3 regions of the Kitasatospora sp. NPDC008115 genome follow, and region 3 is predicted to be linked to each of the others. Evidence: riboswitches for the same ligand, from Rfam matches in the RefSeq annotation. Region 3 holds a riboswitch; each other region holds the start of a gene.
What was found. Region 3 has a riboswitch for cobalamin ahead of ACFZBX_RS17440 (ribonucleoside-diphosphate reductase subunit alpha). Riboswitches for the same ligand answer to the same signal wherever they lie in the genome.

Region 1 (6,769 bases), on a different contig from region 3:
GGCCCGGCTGATGGGCGTCCCGGTGCGCTGAGGCCCCCGGGCGCCCCGCCGGCCGGGCCGGAGTGTCAGTGCCGGCTGCGATGATGGACGGGTCCTGAACGAACCACCGGGGGAGCCGCGCCCGTGCCGGAAGGCCACATCATCCACCGCCTCGCCGCCGAGAACCACCGCGCCTTCGGCGGCCGGCCGGTCCGTGCCAGCAGCCCGCAGGGCCGCTTCGCGGACGGCGCCAAGCTGATCGACGGGAAGGAGCTGATCGCGGCCGAGGCCACCGGCAAGCACCTCTTCCTCGGCTTCGGCGAGGACGTCTGGGTGCACGTCCACCTCGGCCTGTACGGCGGCTTCACCTTCGGCGAACCCGGCGACGGACCGGTGCCCGAGCCGGTCGGCCTGGTCCGGCTGCGCCTGGAGAACGACGAGCACTACGCCGACCTGCGCGGTCCCAACACCTGCGCGCTGATCACCGACGCCGAGAAGGCCGCCGTCGCCGCCCGCCTCGGCCCGGACCCGCTGCGCGCCGACGCCGACCCGGACGCCGCCTGGCGGCGGATAGCCGGCAGCCGTACGACGATCGCCGCCCTGCTGATGGACCAGAAGGTGCTGGCGGGCGTCGGCAACGTCTACCGCGCCGAGGTGCTGTTCCGGCACGGCATCGACCCGCAGCTGCCCGGCCGCTCGCTGCGCCGCGCCGAGTGGGACGCGATCTGGGCGGACCTGGTCGCCCTGATGCGCGAGGGCGTCGGCGCCGGCCGGATCGACACCGTCCGCCCCGAGCACACCCCCGAGGCGATGAACCGCCCGCCGCGCGTCGACGACCACGGCGGCGAGGTGTACGTCTACCGCCGCGCCGGCCTGCCCTGCCTGATCTGCACCACCGACATCCGCACCGAGGAGCACGCCTCCCGCAACCTCTTCTGGTGCCCGGCCTGTCAACCGCCGCACGCCGCGAGGTGATCCGGGATCAGTTCCGGCCGTAGGCTGGGGCCCGGCACTCGGCCGGTTCGGAGGGAGCACGCGGATGACGGAGATCCACCGGACGCCCGCCCTGGTGCCGCGCCAGATCCGCGGGCCGCGCCGGGCCTTCGTCAACCGGGAGGACGAGTTCGCCCGGCCGGCGGAGGAGCTGGGGGTCGCGGCGCCGGCCGACCGCAACCGTTCCCGGCTGCGGGAGTTGCGGGGGCACTGAGCGGGTCAGTCCGGCCGGGCGGTGAAGGCGGCCGTGATGCGGTGGGGGCCGGTGTGCAGGGTGAGGGGGTGCCGGGTGAGGTCGGCCGCCCGGGCGCCGGGGGTGGTCAGCCAGTGGGCGACGGCGGAGCCGAGCAGGAGCGGGTCGAGGCGGGGCGCGGGGGCGCCCCAGGGGCGGTCGGCGTGCGCCTCCAGCAGCAGGCCGGTGGGGAGCCGCAGCAGGTGGCGGGCCGGGCCGAGGGCGGCCACGGCGACGGCGAGGCCGGGGAGTTCGGCGGCGGTGGCGGCGAGCCAGCGCTCGGCGGGCTGCTCGGCGTCGGTCTCGGTGCGGGCCAGGACCTCGGCGGTGTGCCGCAGGGCGAGGCGGGGCTCGTCGGCGGCGACCGCGTGGAACCCGCGCGGGGCGTGGTGGCCGGGGCCGACGGGGTAGCGGCGCAGGTGGACGTCGGCGCCCTCCCCGGTGGCGACGACGTCGTAGGCGGTGGGCCGTTCGGCGGCGAGCGGGACGGGCCGGGGGTAGGGCAGGGGCTGGGGGTCGCCGGGCGGTTCCTCGATGCCGGGCAGGTAGGAGAGCAGGAGGTCGCGCAGCACCCGGGCGGACTCGCCGCGCCGGCCGAGCGAGCGGTCGGTGACCGGGCGCAGGGCGGCCGGGTCCTGGCCGGCCATCGCCTGTTCGAGCTGGGCGAGCAGGTCGCCGTCGGGGTCGAGGGCCGGGGCGGCCTGGCCGAAGGCGTAGCTGGGGGAGCGGGGGTCGAGTTCGGCGGCGCCGGTGGCGACCAGCAGGGTGCGGCGTTCGAGGGCGGCGCCGTAGAAGGTGACCGAGCCGTGGTCGCCGATCACGCAGTCGGCGGCGATCAGGGCGGCCTGCCAGCCCTGGTGCGGCGGGACCAGCCGCAGGCCGGAGCGTTCGGCGGCGGCGAGCAGGGCGCGCGGGTCGTGCCGGGCCCAGACGTTGGGGTGCAGCACGACGGCGACGGTGTACTCGTCGGCGGGCAGTTGTCCGACCAGCCGCAGCGGCAGGCCGGGGTGGCGGCCGAGTAACGAGTGCTCGCTCCAGGTGGAGTTGACCACGACGAGGCGGCGGCCGTCGACGGCGCCGAGGGCGGCCCGGTAGCCGTCGCGGGCGGCGAGGCCGGCGAGCATCCGGTCGAAGCAGGGGTCGCCGACCTCGCGGGCGCGGGGCAGCGCCTCGGGGCAGGCGGCCCGCAGGCGTTCGAACTGTTCGCGGTGGGAGAGGCCGATGACGGCGGGGAAGACCCGTCCGCGGTGGGTGAGTTCGCGCCGGGAGAGGCCGGCGGCGGTCACCGTGTCGCCGGTGGACTCGGGGACCAGGCGGTTGTAGCCGGCGCCGTGCGGCAGGACGACCAGGGGTGCGCGCAGTCGGTGCATCGAGGCGTGGACGGCGCAGGCGACGGCGAGGTCGAACGGCCGGCGGACGGCGTCGCGCCAGGGCAGCACGGTGAGGCCGGGCTGGGCGCGGAGGTAGTCGTCGAGTCCGGCGGCGAACGCGGAGCCGGGGTTGATGGTGACGGCGATGCCTATGCCGTCCTGCTCGCGCAGCAGGGTGAGGACGTCCAGGACCCGGGTGGCGGAGGTGAGGGTGCGGGCCACCGCGAGGACGCGGGCCCGGACGGGCCGGGTGTTCCAGCGGTCGTCGTCGGGCCGGGTCCGGAGCCGGCGGCGGTTCAGCACACCATGATCGTACTGAACGGGTCCCGGGCGGGCGCGGTGTTCGGACGGGGGGTCAGCCGGCTGCCACGGCGGGCGCGTCACCGGCGCACTGGTCGAGCAGGGGGCGCAGGGTGGCGTCCACGAGCCGGTAGCGCACCACGCGCCCCTCCTTCTCGCCGGCCACCACTCCGGCTGTCCGGAGCAGGCGCAGGGCCTGTGAGACGGCGGGGTCGCGCATGCCGGTGGCGACGGCGAGGTCGGTGACGGCGAGCGGGCCGGTGCGGTGCAGGGCGAGCAGGAGGGCGAGCCTGCCGGGATCGGCGAGTAGGGCGAACCGGTCGGCCCAGGTGCGGACGTGGGAGGTGTCCCCGATCGCGGCGATGGCCTCGCAGACCCGGTGGCCGTCGATGGTGCGGTGGCCCGCGCGGTCGGCCGGTACGAGATGCATACGCCCCATTCTGGCAGGCGGGAGGTTGTGATCCTGAACACCTGCGTAGGTGCGCAGCCTTGCATGGGTCGCCCCGGGCCCCTACGGTGTTCCCCGCCGTGGTGCTCGGGAAGACCGGTGACGGACCCTCAGGGGTCCCAGTCCGGAGCGGCCCTCGCCACTGTGATCGGGGGAGAGTGTCCGTACCCACGACGCCACTGGGCGCCTCGCGCGCTTGGGAAGGCGGGTACGGGAGCCCCGTCAGCCAGGAGACCGGCCGCGGCATCTCACGAAGTCATTCCACGAGGTGCTGGAGCGTGATCCGCATGACCCTGCCCGAAACCGCCGCCGCCGCGGCGCCGCCCGCCCCCCTGCCCGCCTTCCGCTGGCGCCGTGAGGACACCGTCCGCACCGCCGGGCTGATGGCCGTGATCCTCGCCATGCACGTGGTGGCGTTCGGCACGCTGATCTTCCTGGTCGCGCCGGAGGAGTACGCGGTGGGCACCCAGGTCTTCGGGGTGGGCCTGGGCATCACCGCCTACACCCTCGGCATGCGGCACGCCTTCGACGCCGACCACATCGCGGTGATCGACAACACCACGCGCAAGCTGATGGCGGACGGCAAGCGCCCCGTCTCGGTGGGCTTCTGGTTCGCCCTCGGCCACTCCTCGATGGTGGTGCTGATGGCCGCCCTGGTGGCGGGCGGCGCCCAGTTGGCCAACACCCTGATGGACGACGAGTCCACCACCCACCAGTGGCTGGGCGTGGTCGGCACCTCGGCCTCCGGTGTCTTCCTCTACCTGATCGGCGCGCTCAACCTGGCCGCGCTGTTCGGCATCCTCCGGGTGTTCCGCTCGATGCGGGCCGGCCGGTTCGACGAGGCCGAACTGGAGGAGCACCTGAACTCCCGCGGCCTGCTGGCCCGCGTCCTGAACCGGGTCACCCGCTCGATCACCCGGCCCGGCCAGATGTTCCCGGTCGGCATGGTGCTGGGCCTGGGCTTCGACACCGCGACCGAGGTCACCCTGATGGTGATGGCGGGCTCCGGCGCCGCCTCCGGCCTGCCCTGGTACGCGATCGTCTGCCTGCCGCTGCTGTTCGCGGCCGGCATGAGCCTGTTCGACACCCTGGACGGCACCTTCATGAACTTCGCCTACCAGTGGGCGTTCTCCAACCCGGTCCGCAAGGTGTACTACAACCTGACCATCACCGGCCTGTCCATCGCGGTCGCCTTCATCATCGGCACCATCGAACTGGTCGGCGTCCTCCATGAGAAGCTCGACCTCACCGACCCGGTGACCGGCTGGATCGCCGAGATCTCCCTGGACAACGTCGGCTACGCGATCGTCGGCCTCTTCGTGGTCGTCTGGGCCGCCGCCATCGCCTACTGGCGCCTGGCCGGCGTGGAGAAGAAGTGGACCCCCGGGCCCACCGGCGGCGCCCGGTAGCGGCCGACCCGGGCCGGTGCGGCGGCCCGGGTGGGGGCGTTCGGCGGGCGGATCGGGGGGCGGGTTCGTAGGCTCGACGCATGGCTGATGCGTACGCGGGCCGCCGGGAGCGGTTGCGGGAGCACTGCGGTGCGTCCGGGGCCGACGCGGCGCTGATCACCCGGGCGGCGAACGTGCGGTACCTCACCGGGTGTCCGCCGTGCGGGGCGACGCTGCTGCTGACCCGGGACCGGGCAGTGCTGGCGCTGCCGGACGACCTGCCGCCGGACGACACCGGGGAGCACCTGATCGCCCCCGACGTCACCCGGCTGCCGGTGGCGGCCGGGACGGACACCGCGCTGGCCGCCGCCTCCGCCGTGGCGCGGCTGGGGGCGGCCGGGCTCGCGGTGGAGGAGCACGACCTGACGGTCACCCGGCACCGGGCGGTGGCCGGGCTGGCCGAGGGGGTGCGGCTGGCGGACGTCGGCCAGGCGGTCGAGCGGCTGCGGGTGGTCAAGGACGAGCACGAGATCGCCGACCTGCGGATCGCCGCCGAGATCGCCGACCAGGCGCTCGGCGAACTGCTGGAGTCGATCCTGGTCGGCCGCACCGAACGGCACCTGGCGATGGAGCTGGAGCGCCGGATGATCGACCACGGCGCGGACCGGGCGGCCTTCCCGGTGTCGGTCGGCACCGGCAGCCACTCCGGCCAGCAGGCGCACCAGCCCACCGACCGGCGGGTGGAGGAGGGCGACTTCCTGACCGTGGTGCTCGGCGCGCGCTACCGCGGCTACGGGGTCTCCACCGCCCGGACCTTCGTGATCGGGGCGGCCCCCGCGCCCTGGCAGGTGGAGCTGCACCGGCTGGTCTTCCGCGCCCAGCGGGCCGGGCGGGAGGCGCTCGGGCCGGGGGTCGAACAGTGCGTGCCCGACCAGGCCGCGCGGGACATCCTCCGGGCCGCCGGTCACACCGAGAGCTCGCCGCACCCGGTCGGCCACGGCATCGGGCTGGAGATCCGGGAGGCCCCGCGCCTCGGTCCCACGGACATGGGTAAACTGGACAGCCGCGTACCGGTCACCGTCGGCCCGGGGGTCCACCTCCCGGGGCGGGGCGGGGTCCGGATCGAGGACACGCTCGTCGTGCGCCCCCTGGATGAGGGCGGGCCCGAGCTGCTCACCATCACCACCAAGGAGCTCCTCGCCCTGTGACGCAGGTGTGCCACAGGACGCGTCCCTTGGTTCCTTGACAGCTATATCCAGGAGTAAGTGCGCCCGTGGCTTCCACGAACGATCTCAAGAACGGCATGGTCCTCAACCTGGACGGCAAGCTCTGGTCCGTCGTCGAGTTCCAGCACGTCAAGCCCGGCAAGGGCCCGGCCTTCGTGCGCACCAAGCTCAAGGAGGTCCTCTCGGGCAAGGTCGTCGACAAGACCTTCAACGCCGGCGTGAAGGTGGAGACCGCCAACGTCGACAAGCGCACCATGCAGTTCTCGTACAAGGACGGCGAGAACTACGTGTTCATGGACATGGACACCTTCGACCAGCTCACCATCGAGCCGGGCGTGGTCGGCGACGCCGCCAAGTACCTGCTGGAGGGCTTCGACGCCCTGGTCGCCCAGCACGAGAACAAGCCGCTGTACGTCGAGCTCCCGGCCGCCGTCGAGCTCGTGATCGCCGAGACCGAGCCGGGCGTCCAGGGCGACCGCTCCACCGGTGGCACCAAGCCCGCGACGCTGGAGACCGGCGCCGAGATCCAGGTGCCGCTGTTCGTCACCACCGGCGAGAAGGTCAAGGTCGACACCCGCGACGGCAGCTACCTCGGCCGGGTGAAGTAAGTCCGTGTCGTCCGCACGCACCAAGGCCCGCACGCGAGCCTTCCAGATCCTGTTCGAGGCCGACCACCGCGGGGTCGACCCGCTGACGGTCCTCGCCGACTGGGTGGCCCGGGCCCGGGAGCCCAAGCCGGACGAGGGCACCCCGCAGGTCGGCGAGTACACCATGGAGCTGGTCGAGGGTTACGTCCAGCACGCCCGCCGGATCGACGAGCTGATCTCGCAGTA
Region 2 (6,769 bases), on a different contig from region 3:
CGACTTGTCCCGGGTCAGCCGCAGGACGGCCGGGTCGAGGCCGGGCAGGCCGAGGCGTTCGGCGAGTTCGGAGGCGACCAGCGTCCAGGTGTCGGTGGAGCTGATCAGGCCGCGCGGCCCGGGGGAGCGCTGCAGCAGCGCGGCGAGCCCGTCCACGTCGAAGGTGTCGGTCTCCACGACGTCCAGTGCGTCCGCCGGCAGCCGCTCCAACTCGTAGGTGTAGTAGGAGCGGTCGCGGGTGAGCAGGGTCAGCCGTTCGCCGAGCGCGTCGGCGGCCCGCACCAGGTGGCCGAGGCCGAAGGTGAGCGATTCCAGGCAGACGATGCTCATGCCGCCCGCTCCTCGGGGTGCGGCGGGCACGCGGTGCGCCGCCAGGCCATCGTGGACCAGGGCATGGACATCTCCTCGGGGGCGGAGACCTCGACCGGTTTCAACGCGGCCGGGTCGGGGGCTTCGGCGTGCCGGGCGAAGACGCGCTCGACGTAGCGGTGGCCGGTGTCGGCACCGATCACCAGGTGCAGCCGGTCGGGGTGGCGGCGCGCCTCGTAGGTCGCGGCCAGGTAGCCGGCGCCGGTGGAAAGCCCGGCGAAGACGGCGTGGTCGCGCAGCAGGGCGACGGTGCCCGCCATGGCGTGGGTGAAGTCCAGCCAGTGGATGCCGTCGTAGAGGTGGTGGCGGACGTTGTCGAAGACGATGGAGGAACCGATCCCGGCGATGATCGCCTCCGGGTCGTGGTGCCGCTGGCTGCCGAAGGTGACGCTGCCGAAGGGCTGTACCCCGACCAGCCGCACCGACGGGTCGGAGGCGCGCAGCCGGGTCGCCACCCCGCCGGTCGAGGCGCCGGAGCCGACGCCGCCGACGACGGTCAGCGCGGCGCCGGGGAAGGCGGCCGTGATCCGGTCGGCGACCTCGTGGTAGCCGAGGTAGTGGACGTCGTCGTGGTACTGCCGCATCCAGTGCCAGTCCGGGTGTTCGGCGAGCAGTTCGCGTACCCGCCGCACCCGCAGTTCCTGGTCCAGCTTGAGGTCCCGGGACGGCACGACCTGCTCCACGGTGGCGCCGAGGATCTCCAACTGGGCGCGGGTGGTGGCGTCGACGGTGGTGGACGCGACGATGTGGCAGCGCATGCGGTGCCGGTGGCAGGCGAGCGCCAGCGCGTAGGCGTAGATGCCGCTGGAGCTGTCCACCAGGGTCTGCCCGGGGCGGACGGTGCCGCGCTCCAGCAGGTGGCGGACGGCGGCGAGCGCCGAGTAGATCTTCATCGACTCGAACCGGACCAGCACGAGGCCGTCGGTGAGCCGGACGAGATCGGGGACCTTCAGGGCGTCGGCGATGTGGGGGTGGATCACCTGTAGCCTCCTTGGGCGAAGGAACACTGGTGGCCGAGCGAGTGGAAGAACGCGGACAGGTCCGACTTGAGCGCGGCGTCCGGGCGTTCGGGGAGCAGGTAGCCGATCAGGCAACCGGTGTGGGCGACGAAGATCCCGTCGGCGCCGAACTCCTCGCGGTGGGCGAGCAGCGCGTCGAACGTCCCTTTGGGGAGCACCAGTTGGGAGAGCGCGGCGCTGGCCGTGGCCGTCCGCGCGACGGCGGCCGGGTCGCCCGCGGCGAAGCCCGTCAGCAGGTCGGTCAGGCAGCGCCGGTACTCCTCGCCGTGCCGCCGGTAGTGCCCGAGCAGCAGGTCGGTGACGGCGGCGGTGTCCACCGTCCCGGGCTCGGTGATGTACGCGGTGTGGAAGCCGATGCCGGTGCCCAGCCGCCGCACCACCCGGTGCCGGCCGCTCAGGTGCAGGGCGAACTCGTCGAGGAAGACGCTGTCGGCCCGTTCGATCTCGCGCAGCACGGCGAGCACCACCCCGGTGTCGTACGGCAGCGCGAAGATCCGGAACAGACAGCGCAGCGTCGCCACGATGTCGGCGGTCGAACTCGCCATGCCCACCCCGATGGTGAGCTCGGAGTGCACGCACCAGCGGCCCGGCGGCAGGGTCAGCCCGAAGCGCTCCAGGAACAGCCGGGCGGCCGTCGCGGCCTTCGCCCCGAGCGGCAGCGGGTCCGGCGGGTCCGTCCCCGGGGTGAAGTGCACCCAGGAGTGGCGGTCGACGGGGAACGACACCACCGCGATGTCGGGGCGGGGACCGGCGTGCAGCGGTCCCTGGTAGAGCTCGCCCAGGGTGCCGTGGCAGACACCGGAGAGCGTGCCGCCCGGCGGTGGGGCGGGCCGGGCCCCTCCGGTGGGGGTCACCATCGCGCCGCCCGTGCCGCCGGTGGGCGGGCCGGTCGGCGCCCGGTGCGGGCGGGCGGAACTCGCGCGGTCACGGGCACGTCCTTCTCCTCGTTCCGAGCCCCGTGTCATGACCCGGAGGAGGAGGGCACGGCGTGTCGTCGCACGCCGCGCAGCCGTCCGTACCGCCGACCCAGTCCACGAGGTCACCGTGCACAGCCCGCACGTGGGGGTGCGGGCGCAGCGGCAGGTCTTCGGACTCGTGGGCCGGTGCGCCGAAGGACCGGCGCACACCTACCGGCCGTCGCTTCCCGGGCCGGGGCGGAGCCAGGCCCAGTGCTGATGACGGCTTTCGTTCCCACTCACCGCTGCGGGACAGTCCCGGTTTCCCACCGGGTTCCCTCTTGCGTCGCGCCGCCGAAGTCCGGTCGGTCGGGAGGCGCGAACCGGCTGCGGTCATGAGCATACGGGGGCTCGCGCTCCGGTGGCAGGGCGCGTGCGGGCGGTTGTCCGAATGCGGTCGGTCCGCGGGCCGGGGCGTCGGGGCGCTGCGACGGAAGGGCCGCCGGTCCACGTGCCACTCTGGCCGGATACGGGCTCGGCAAGCCGGAAGCCCTCCGCCACACTTGTTCGACCCATCGTCTGCTGTACACCGTCAAAAGGTGTCCCGCCGTTCCGGAAGGTCCACGATGCTGCCTGAGACGACGTCGGGGGACGACGCTCCGGACGCCCCGCCCGCCGCCGGGAGGCGGCCCGCCGAACGCGTCGCCCTGCGCGCCGACCTGCGGGCCGCGCTGCCCGACGCGGGCGCGGCGGTCGGCGTCACCGCGGCGGTGTTCGTGCTGCTGTACGTCCGGATGGACGCCGGAACCTCGGCGACGGTGGCGGTCATGCCGTTCATGGACGACTCGCGCACGTACTGGATGTACCTGCTGAGCCAGGCGTTCGGCTGGTCGGGACTGCTGTGGGCCTGGGGGACGGTGGTACTGGGGCTGCTGCTGTCCGGTCCGCGGCCCGCCCGGCTGCCGGTCGCCCGGCAGACCCTGGAGTGCTGGCACCGCACGACGAGCCTGACCACGACGGCCCTGATGTTCGCGCACGCGCTGCTGTTCGCGGCCGAACTCGTGCGCTACGAGGCCGAGTCGGCGTGGGGCGACCGGCTCTGGTCGGGGTTCGCCGACAGCTTCGTGCCCGGCTGGTACGACTCCGGTACCGGCCGGACCGCCATCCCGCTCGGGCAGGGCGCGCTCTACCTGGCCGTGCCGCTCGGCCTGCTGTTCTACGTGCGGCACCGGATCGGGCCGAACACCTGGCGCCGGCTGCACCGCTTCGTGGTCGTCGTCTACGTGCTGAGCGTCTGGCACACCCTGCTCTACGGGACCAACGTGTGGTTCGGCGAGTGGCCGCGCACGGTCCTGTGGCTGCTGCAGGTACCGCTCGCCGTCCTGCTGTTGGTCCGGCTGCTGCGGCCGGCCCGGCGGGCCGAGCGGTTGGGTGCGCCGGGGCGGGGCGGGGCCCGGTCGCTGCCGGCCTGGGTGGTGCGGGCGCTCGGACGGGTGGCGGTGGCGGCCGTCGTGGTCGCCCTGATCGCGGTGGCGGCGTCCGGCCACGACGGCGGGCGGGCCCGTCCGCCGGCTCCGCCGGCCTCGGTCGGTCAGGCCGGCGGCACCGGCTGACCCGCCGTCCGCGGGAGTACCGCCGGCCGCACGGGTGCCGCCGGCCGGTCCGGAGGTGGGCTGGGCGAGCGGCCGCTCCGATGGGATGATGATCGGCGACAGGGCGACGGCGGAACGAGGAAGCCGGTGGAAATCCGGCGCGGTCCCGCCACTGTGACCGGCGAGCGGATCCCGCACGGGCCACTGCCCCCGCAAGGGGCGGGAAGGCCGGGACGAGCAGCGACCCGGGAGCCAGGAGACTCACGGCGTCGCCTCCTCGTTGGAGCCCGGGGCGGATCTCCCCGGAGAGAGGGGTGGTTCGGCGTGCCCGACCTCATGGACCTCGGAAGGCCCGAAGCCGTCGGCGGAGCCCTCGCCGGTACGGGAGTCGGCATGGGAGCCGTCACGGGCGGTGAGGCGGCGGAACCGCCCGGCGCGGTGCCCTGCCGGGTGGTGGTCTGCCGGGACTGCTGCTGCGGCACGGTCAAGGTGGCCGGCGCGGACCACGCGGCGCAGACGGCGCGACTGCGCGAGGTCGCCCCGGTGGGGATCTCCGCCTGCCTGGACGTGTGCGAGCAGGCGAACGTGATCGTGGTCCGGCCGTCCGCCGGAGGCCGGGCGGCCGGCGGACGGCCGGTCTGGCTGGGCCTGGTCAACGACCCGGCCGCGACGGAGGCGGTTGCCGACTGGATCCGGGCGGGCGGGCCCGGGGTGGCCCCGCGCCCGCCGCTGCTGGATCGTCACGTCTTCCCCGCACCGGGCCGGCCGGCCGGCCGGGTTTCCGGCGCCGGGTGACGGGTGACGGGCCCGGCCCGGCGCCACTTCTGTGGCGAAGCCGTGGCACTGCGCCCCGAGGCGTCCGCCGGGCCCGCGCGGCCGGTTCGAACACATCGGCGACCGGGTCGCCGGAAGGGGTGAACGCCGCTGGGGACGGTCCATGGCAGTGGTCATCGGCGTCCGGTCCGGGCGGATACGATCATCGTTCTCCGGACCGCCCGGGCCTTGTGCGGCGGTCAGATCTTCCGACGACCCGAGGACCTTACGCGTGCACCCGAACCCGCAGCCGCCCACCCCACCGCAGCCGCGAACCACCGGCAACCGGCTGGTCCGGATCGCCCTGTTGATCCTGCTCCCGCCGGTCGCCGCCGTGCTGCTGTGGCGGTCGCGGCGGGTGCACGTCGCCCTCAAGGTGCTGCTCACCGTGTGGTGCGTGTTCATGTCCTTCTTCTGGCTCGGGGCGATCCTCGGCCCGGCCGAGAAGGACCCGGCGGCGCCGGTGGCCACCGTCACCACGCCCGCGCCCACCGACTCGCCCACTCCGACTCCGACTCCCACCGAGTCGGCCTCGGCCACCCCGACCGAGAGCCCGAGCGCCGTCCCCACGCCTGAGGCGGTCACCGCCGTCCCGACGCCGCCCCCCGTTCAGCCGCCCGTCCAGACCCCCGTTCCCGCTCCGGTCACGACTTCCGCCGCGCCCGCGCCCGTCCCGGCGCCGGACCGCACCACCCCGCCCGTGCCGACGGCGCCTCAGGTCCGGCCTGCCGAACCCCCGGTGGCGACCGTCCCCGCGCCGCCGCGGACCACCCCCGCCGCCGAGCCGACCCCCGAACGCCCGGCGGCCTCCTACCGGAACTGTGACGAGGCGAAGGCCGCCGGCGCCGCCCCGCTCCACCGCGGCGACCCCGGCTACCGCTCGGCGCTCGACCGCGACGGCGACGGAATCGCCTGCGAGAAGTAGCCGCTGTCGGGCCGTCCGCCGACGGCGGACGGCCCGAACATCAAGCCTGACGGTCAGTCGGAGACCTTCCCTTGCGGACCCGTTCAGTACACGGCGGGCCGGACGGGCCGGTCGGTGGGCCGGTGGGCACTCAGGAGCTGCGCGCCCCCGCGGGTGAGCAGTCCGACGTCGGTGCCCACCGCGATGAACCGGCAGCCCGCCGCCCTGGCGATCTCCGCGAGCCGCTCACTGCCGGCCAGGGTCCCCACCGGCTTGCCCGCGTGGTGCGCGCGCTCGACCACGTGCCGGAAGGCCGCGAGCACCTCGTCGTGCGCCGGCTCGCCGAGGCGGCCGGTCCCGGCGAACCCGCTGGTGCCGCCGCTCCCGTCCACGCTCCCGGCGTGCAGGGCCGGGGCCTGCCCGGCGGCGCTCAGGCGTGCGGGACGACGGCGACCGGGCAGCCGATGTGGTGGACGGCGGCGTGTGCGGTCGGGCCCAGGTGCGTACCGAGCGGCCACCGCCGGGCGGGCCGGCCCACGATCACCAGCCCGGCCGTCGCCGAGGCCTCGACCAGGGCGGCGGGCGGCGGGGCGTGCACCAGGACGGTGGTCGCCTCGACCTTCGGGTAGCGGTCGCGCCAGGTGGCCAGCAGGGCGTCCATGCCGTCCCGGTCGACCGCCGACAGGTCCCCCGCGCTGCCGTCGACGGCGGGGGAGGCCATGTACTCGCTGCCGATCGGCGGCTCCCAGCCGTGGACGATCCGCAGGGGCGCCCCGCGCAGGCCGGCGGCCTCGAAGGCGAAGGCGAGCAGCGCGTCGCACCGGTGCTTCAGGTCGACGCCCACCACGACCTCCCGGCCCTCCGGGGCGGGCCTCCCCTCCGCGACGGCGCGCACCAGGACGATGGGGCAGGCCGCCCGGCGCAGCACCTGGTGGCTCACCGAGCCGACCAGGAAGCCGTGCACGGTGCCCAGCCCCCGCGAGCCGAGCACCAGCAGGGAGGCGGTGCGCCCGGCCGTCACCAGGGCCTCGACCGGGTCCTCGGAGACCTGGGCCGAGGTCACCTCGCCCCCGGCGAACTCCGCGCGCAGCTCCGCCTCCCGGTCGGCCAGCCGGCGCCGGCTGCGGCTGATCACCTCGTCCGTGCCGAGCACATCGGTCTTCGGCCACGGCCAGG
Region 3 (6,769 bases):
TGCAGGTTGTTCCAATGGAGGTTGGCGCCACGGCTGGCGCGTGCGGAGCGTTTGTGATGTTTGGGTTCACCGACTCCCCGAATCCTGGGGCGGTCTTCCTGGAGACGCTGACGAGTAGCCACTACATGGAGCAGCAAGCGGAGCTGGACGGCTATGGCCTGGTCTTCGAGTACCTTCGCTCATCAGCCCTGAACCCTGCGAACTCGCTGGATATGATCTCCGCGATCGCGACGGAGATGTGAGCACGAGACCAAACAGAGGTGTGAGCGCAATGACCGTACCGGAAGTCGCTGTTCGGAATTGGTACAAGAGCAGTTACAGCGCTCAGGCGAACGATTGCGTGGAGGCTGGCCACCTCGCATCGGCTGGGATGGCTGTTCGTGACTCCAAGGATCCAGACGGACCTGTGCTGGTGTTCGCGGAGGACGCCTGGGCTTCGTTCGTGGCCGGGGTCAAGGGCGGGGAGTTCCCGAGCGGCTGAAGCAACGGAGGTGCCCCGCACGGCCAGGCCGTGCGGGGCACCTCCGCCTCTGGCTTCATTCGCAGGGATGCTCGTCGAAGGGTGCTCGCCCTGCCCGGCGTGATCGCCGGGCAGGGCGACAGGCGCGTTCGTCAAGCACATCGCGAAAGGAAGTGTGGCGATGAGTGGCATCCTCCAGAGCTCGGCCGCTGCCAGCCTGATCTGGCGAAAGTCCTCATACTCTGGCGCCCAGAGTGACTGTGTCGAGGTGGCTGTTGGGTTGTCCGGCGCAGTGCCGGTGAGGGATTCGAAGGATCCGGGCGGGCCGGCGTTGGTGTTTGCGGCTGAGGCTTGGGCGTCCTTCGTCGCCGGGGTCAAGGGTGGGGAGTTTCCGGGCGGCTGACATGACAGAGGTGCCCCGCCCGGCGTGAAGCCGGGCGGGGCACCTCTGCGTTCGTCCTCTGTCCTCTTGTTTAGAAGTCGTCGTCGAAGGAGACCGAGCCCTCCACGGCGACCTGGTACGCGGAGACCCGGCGCTCGAAGAAGTTGGTCAGCTCCTGGACGTTCTGCAGCTCCATGAAGCCGAACGGGTTCGTCGAGCCGTAGCGGATCGGGAGGCCGAGGCGGGCCAGGCGCTGGTCCGCCACGGCCTGGAGGTACTCCCGCATCGACTCGGTGTTCATGCCGGGGAGGCCGTCACCGCAGAGGTCCTGGGCGAACTGGAGCTCGGCCTCGACGGCCTCCTCCAGCATCTCCGTGACCTGCTTGGCCATCTCGTCGTCGAAGAGGTCGGGCTCCTCCTCGCGGACGGTGTCGACCACCGAGAACGCGAAGTCCATGTGCATGGACTCGTCGCGGAACACCCAGTTGGTGCCGGTCGCGAGACCGTGCAGCAGGCCCCGGCTGCGGAACCAGTACACGTACGCGAACGCGCCGTAGAAGAACAGGCCCTCGACGCACGCCGCGAAGCAGATTAGGTTGAGGAGGAACGCGCGGCGGTCCTCCTTGGTCTGCAGCGAGTCGATGTGGTCGACCGCGTTCATGTACTTGAAGCAGAACTGGGCCTTCTGGTGGATGGAGGGGATGTTCTCCACCGCCGCGAAGGCCGCGTTGCGGTCCTCCGGGTCCGGAAGGTAGGTGTCCAGCAGCGTCAGATAGAACTGGACGTGCACGGCCTCCTCGAACAGCTGGCGCGACAGGTACAGCCGCGCCTCCGGGGAGTTGATGTGCTTGTAGAGGCTCAGCACCACGTTGTTCGCGACGATCGAGTCACCGGTCGCGAAGAACGCGACCAGCCGGCCGATCATGTGCCGCTCGCCCTCGCTCAGCTTCGCCAGGTCGGCGACGTCCGAGTGCAGGTCCACCTCCTCCACCGTCCAGGTGTTCTTGATGGCGTCGCGGTACCGGTCGTAGAACGACGGGTAACGCATCGGGCGCAGCGTCAGCTCGAAGCCGGGGTCGAGCAGCATCTTGCGGTCTTCGGAGCTCATTACTGGCAGGCCTCGCAGGACTCGGGGTTCTCCAGGGAGCAGGCCAGCGCGGCCTCTTCCTCGGGGGTGAGGGTCGGGGTGCCGGCCGGGATCGTGTTGGCGGGCACCGGCGCGGCGGCGCGGGCGGTGCCCGACGCGGCCTGGGCGATCCGGGTGGCCGGGCGCGAGCGCAGGTAGTAGGTGGTCTTCAGACCGACCTTCCACGCGTAGGCGTACATCGAGCTGAGCTTGCCGATGGTCGGCGCGGCCATGAAGAGGTTCAGCGACTGGCTCTGGTCGATGTACGGCATGCGCGCGGCGGCCAGGTCGATCAGCGCGCGCTGCGGCAGCTCCCACGCCGTGCGGTACAGCGAGCGGACCTCGGCGGGCAGCCAGCCGAGCTCCTGCACCGAGCCGTTGGCGTCGCGCAGCGCGTCGCGGGTCTGCTGGTCCCAGACGCCCAGCTCCTTGAGGTCGCGCACCAGGTACGGGTTGACCTGGAGGAACTCGCCGCTCAGGGTCTCGCGCTTGAACAGGTTGGACACCTGCGGCTCGATGCACTCGTACACGCCGGCGATGGACGCGATGGTCGCGGTCGGGGCGATGGCGAGCAGCAGCGAGTTGCGCAGGCCGGTGACGGCGATCCGGGAACGCAGGGCGTCCCAGCGTCCGGCCCACTCGGGCGCGGCCGAGGGGAAGTGGTCGATGTGCAGCTCGCCGCGGGCGGCGCGGGTCTCGCCGTAGGCCTCGTGGCGGCCCAGCTGCTCGGCCAGGTCGGCGGAGCGCTCGTAGGCGGTGAGCATGATGCGCTCGGCGATCAGCGTGGACAGCCGCGCGGCCTCGGCGGAGTCGAAGTCGATCCGCAGCTGGAAGAAGACGTCCTGGAGGCCCATCACGCCGAGGCCCACCGGCCGCCAGCGCGAGTTGGAGGCGCCGGCCTCGGGGGTCGGGTAGAAGTTGATGTCCACGACGCGGTCGAGGAAGGTGACGGCCGTGCGCACGGTGGCGTCCAGGCGATCCCAGTCCATCGCGTTCAGCAGGTCGCCGGCCGACGCGCTAGGGGCGACGTGGGCGCCGAGGTTGACCGAGCCGAGGTTGCAGACGGCGGTCTCGGAGTCGTCGGTGACCTCCAGGATCTCCGTGCAGAGGTTGGAGGAGTGCACCGTGCGGCCGGGCAGCGCGGTCTGGTTGGCGGCGCGGTTGGAGGCGTCCTTGAAGGTCATCCAGCCGTTGCCGGTCTGCGCGAGGGTGCGCATCATCCGGGCGTAGAGGGTCTGCGCGGGGATGGTGCGCACGGCCTTGCCGGCCAGCTCGGCCTTGCGGTAGGCCTCGTCGAACTCCTCGCCCCACAGGTCGACCAGCTCGGGGACGTCGGCGGGGGAGAACAGCGACCAGTCGGCGTTGGCGTTGACCCGGCGCATGAACTCGTCCGGGATCCAGTGCGCCAGGTTGAGGTTGTGGGTGCGGCGCGCCTCCTCACCGGTGTTGTCGCGCAGCTCCAGGAACTCCTCGATGTCCGCGTGCCAGGTCTCCAGGTAGACGCAGGCCGCGCCCTTGCGGCGGCCGCCCTGGTTGACGGCGGCGACCGAGGAGTCGAGGGTGCGCAGGAACGGCACGATGCCGTTGGACTTGCCGTTGGTGCCGCGGATCAGCGAGCCGCGCGAGCGGATCCGGGAGTAGGACAGGCCGATGCCGCCGGCGTGCTTGGACAGCCGGGCGATCTGCGCGTAGCGGGAGTAGATCGAGTCCAGGTTGTCCAGCGGGGAGTCCAGCAGGTAGCAGCTGGACATCTGGGGGTGCCGGGTGCCGGAGTTGAAGAGGGTCGGCGAGGAGGTCAGGTACTCCAGCCGGCTCATCAGGCGGTAGAGCTCGGCGACCTCGGCGACCGACTGCTCGGTGTCGCCGACCGCCAGGCCACAGGCGACACGGAGCAGGAAGTACTGCGGGGTCTCGACGACCTTGCGGGTGATCGGGTGGCGCAGCAGGTACCGGGACTGCACGGTGCGCAGGCCGAAGTACTCGAAGCGGTCGTCGCCCTTCGGGTCGACCAGGGCGTCCAGGGCGGCGGTGTGCTTGGCGACGAAGTCGGCGGTGGTGTCGCCGATCAGGCCCTCGGCGTGGCCGACCGCGATCGAGGTGGAGAACGAGACCACGCCCTGGCTCGCCGCCTCGTCCACGATCTCCAGCGCGAGCAGGCGGGCCGCGAGCTTGGAGTACTGCGGGTCCTCGGCGATCATCGACGCGGCGGCGTCGACGGCCAGGCCGCGCAGCTCGGCGAAGTCCGAGCCGGCGTGGCGGCCGCGGAGCGCGGCGGCGGCGACATGGCCGGGGTCGACCTGGGGGAGGTCGGCGCTGCGGTCGGTCAGGAGGCGCAGGAGCGCACCGCCGGGGTCGGAGACCGTCGGGTCGGCGGGGGCGGAGCTGGAACCCTGGGCGGGCAGGGTGGCTGAGGCAGCGGTGGTCAAGGCGCTCTCTCCTGGCGGCGGTCGGCGGCGTGGCTCGGGGCACCGGACCGTTCGGGGCAGGGGAACTCGCCGCGCGGCCCGGAGGCGTCGCGCGCGTGTCGTCCCCGGCCCGCCCGCGAGGCCCGGATGGTGGTGCTGGTGCCATGGCCCCTGCGGGGAGGCGTCGGCACGCCGTCGGCAGGTACTCGGACTCGCGGAGCCCCTCGGGGAGGCGGCCGCACACCGCTGCGGGGCAGTCCCGGACTCGCACCGGGTTCCCCTGCGTCGACAGCAGGAGTGAGCATACATCTAGTGGTGCTCGCTCGATGCGACACCACATGTTGTGCAGCGTGGCGTGTTGCTCCGATGACCGGTGGTACCGGGGTGGGGCCGCGGGGGCCCGTGGAGGCGTCCGTTCTGAAACGGATTGGTCACCGGATCGGTCGCTCGTCGGGTGCATGCCCTACGATCTCGGCACATGAGCGAGGGAACGGGCGCTCCGGGGGAGTGGGCCAGTCGGGCCGTGCCGCCGGAGCAGGGTCAGCAGCCTGGCGCGCTGGGTCAGGTGCCGCAGCCGGGGCAGCCGCCGGTGCCGCCGCCCGGCGGGTTCGGGCCGCCTGCGACGCCGTACGTCCAGCCGGGGGCCGGGGTGCCGCCGCAGGGCCAGCCGCCGGTGGCGCCGCACGTGCCGTCCGGCGCGGTGCCGTACCCGCAGCCGGGGCCCCCGCCGGGACCTCAGCCTCCGCAGCCGCAGCCCGGGCCTCCGCAGCCGGCCCAGTTCGCCGCGTGGTCCCAGCAGCCGTCCACGCCCCCGCCCCTCTCCGCGAACGAGCCGGACTGGAACGCGATGGCGGACCGGCACGCCGACGAGTCGCGCCGCCGCAAGAAGCTGTGGATCGGCGTCGTGGTCGCGGCCGCCGTCCTGGTCGGCGGCGTCGTCGGGGCCGGCGTGTGGATCAACGGCCGGGACAAGGGCGACGACCCGAAGCCGACCGCGGGCCCGACCACGGCCGGCAGCCCGTCCGCCACGGCCACGCCCACCGAGCAGGCGCTGGCGGTCATCTCCGACGCCGCCACCGACAAGCTGCCGGTGGACGCGGCGACGCTGTTCCCGGACCAGACCCGGACCATCGACGGCAAGGTGTGGACCCGTCAGGTGACCGGTTCGACCGCCCCCTGCTCCAAGGCGACCACCGGCGGGCTCGGCCTCGCGCTCGGCGACGACACCTGCCGCTCGGTGGTCCGCGCGACGTACGTCAACGGCGAGAGCGCCGTCACGGTCGGCGTCGCCGTCTTCGACAACAAGGCGGGCGCGGACCGGGCGATCGGCCGGCACGCGGGCCTGATCCAGGGTCTGTCCGGCACCGGTGTCGCGATGTTCTGCGTCACCGACAAGTCGGGCTGCGCCGAGACGCACGCCTCGATCGGCCGCTTCGGCTACTTCACGGTGGCCGGCTCCCTGAAGCAGGGCACCGACCAGAGCGACCAGCTCGCCGCGGCCGCCGCCGGCCCGCTGGCGGAGCGCACCAAGGACGTCCTGCTGGCCCGCGGCAGCCGCACCGGCTGACCGCCGGCCGGGAGGGGACGGCCCGCGACGGGCGGCCCGGGGCGGTCGGATAGGATGACCGCCCTCGGGGGAGGGATCGCGCGATGTGCCCCCCCGCGGCCGCCCGGACGGGGAATCAGCGAGCAGGAGGTACCGCGCGGTGAGCGCTGCCGTCAATGCGACCAGCAGACGGCGCAGAGCGGCGGGCCGCAGACGCGGAACGGGCGAGCCCGTTCCGGCGATGCTGCTGCCGGCGCCGCCCACTTCGCAGGAGAAGTACAGCTACACCATCCGGCACCAGTGGGTGCTGACCCTCTGTTCGATGGTGAGCTTCGGGTGCCTGGTGGTCAGCCAGGCCGAGCTGTACTCGCTCGGGTCGTGGTTCTGGCTCTGCGTGCCGTTCCTGTTCTTCACGGTCGTCTACTACGTGGTGTCGCTGCGGGTGAACAGCTTCACCCCCAACTTCGACGTCAAGGAGCACCGCCGGCTGGTGCGGAAGTGGGACCCCGCCGAGTACCCGACGGTGGACGTGTTCCTGCCGGTCTGCGGCGAGCCGATCGAGGTGCTGCACAACACCTGGACGTACGTGCGGAAGATGGCCGAGCACTACCCGGGCCTGGTCATGCCGTACGTCCTGGACGACGCGGCGAGCCCGGAGGTCGAGGCGATGGCCGCGGACTTCGGGTTCCGGTACGGCGTGCGGGACAACCGCGGCTGGTTCAAGAAGGCCGGCAACCTGCACTACGGCTTCGGCCGCTCGGACGGCGAGTTCATCCTCATCCTGGACGCCGACTTCGCGCCCCGGCACGACCTGCTGCACGAGGTGCTGCCGTACCTCCAGCGGGACCCG

Region 1: linked by a shared signal. The riboswitch ahead of ACFZBX_RS16570 (HoxN/HupN/NixA family nickel/cobalt transporter) and the one ahead of ACFZBX_RS17440 (ribonucleoside-diphosphate reductase subunit alpha) in region 3 are both predicted to bind cobalamin.
Region 2: linked by a shared signal. The riboswitch ahead of ACFZBX_RS20040 (hypothetical protein) and the one ahead of ACFZBX_RS17440 (ribonucleoside-diphosphate reductase subunit alpha) in region 3 are both predicted to bind cobalamin.

What each region holds. Positions count from the first base shown of each region.
Region 1 covers NZ_JBIBHU010000011.1:187,548-194,316, forward strand. The annotation lists gene ACFZBX_RS16545 (AAA family ATPase) at 1-31, shown strand, start outside; gene ACFZBX_RS16550 (Fpg/Nei family DNA glycosylase) at 124-954, shown strand; gene ACFZBX_RS16555 (hypothetical protein) at 1,019-1,186, shown strand; gene ACFZBX_RS16560 (hypothetical protein) at 1,192-2,877, opposite strand; gene ACFZBX_RS16565 (ArsR/SmtB family transcription factor) at 2,930-3,304, opposite strand; cobalamin riboswitch at 3,387-3,580, shown strand; gene ACFZBX_RS16570 (HoxN/HupN/NixA family nickel/cobalt transporter) at 3,610-4,731, shown strand; gene ACFZBX_RS16575 (M24 family metallopeptidase) at 4,812-5,918, shown strand; gene efp (elongation factor P) at 5,984-6,544, shown strand; gene nusB (transcription antitermination factor NusB) at 6,549-6,769, shown strand, end outside.
Region 2 covers NZ_JBIBHU010000015.1:49,623-56,391, reverse strand. The annotation lists gene ACFZBX_RS20050 (ATP-grasp domain-containing protein) at 1-330, opposite strand, end outside; gene ACFZBX_RS20045 (cysteine synthase family protein) at 327-1,349, opposite strand; gene ACFZBX_RS20040 (hypothetical protein) at 1,346-2,245, opposite strand; cobalamin riboswitch at 2,470-2,627, opposite strand; gene ACFZBX_RS20035 (ferric reductase-like transmembrane domain-containing protein) at 2,911-3,897, shown strand; cobalamin riboswitch at 4,011-4,139, shown strand; gene ACFZBX_RS20030 ((2Fe-2S) ferredoxin domain-containing protein) at 4,270-4,671, shown strand; gene ACFZBX_RS20025 (excalibur calcium-binding domain-containing protein) at 4,922-5,614, shown strand; gene ACFZBX_RS20020 (hypothetical protein) at 5,698-5,985, opposite strand; gene ACFZBX_RS20015 (universal stress protein) at 6,024-6,769, opposite strand, start outside.
Region 3 covers NZ_JBIBHU010000012.1:143,071-149,839, forward strand. The annotation lists gene ACFZBX_RS17420 (helix-turn-helix domain-containing protein) at 1-242, shown strand, start outside; gene ACFZBX_RS17425 (DUF397 domain-containing protein) at 272-481, shown strand; gene ACFZBX_RS17430 (DUF397 domain-containing protein) at 642-863, shown strand; gene ACFZBX_RS17435 (ribonucleotide-diphosphate reductase subunit beta) at 934-1,950, opposite strand; gene ACFZBX_RS17440 (ribonucleoside-diphosphate reductase subunit alpha) at 1,950-4,370, opposite strand; cobalamin riboswitch at 4,553-4,695, opposite strand; gene ACFZBX_RS17445 (hypothetical protein) at 4,852-5,940, shown strand; gene ACFZBX_RS17450 (glycosyltransferase family 2 protein) at 6,242-6,769, shown strand, end outside.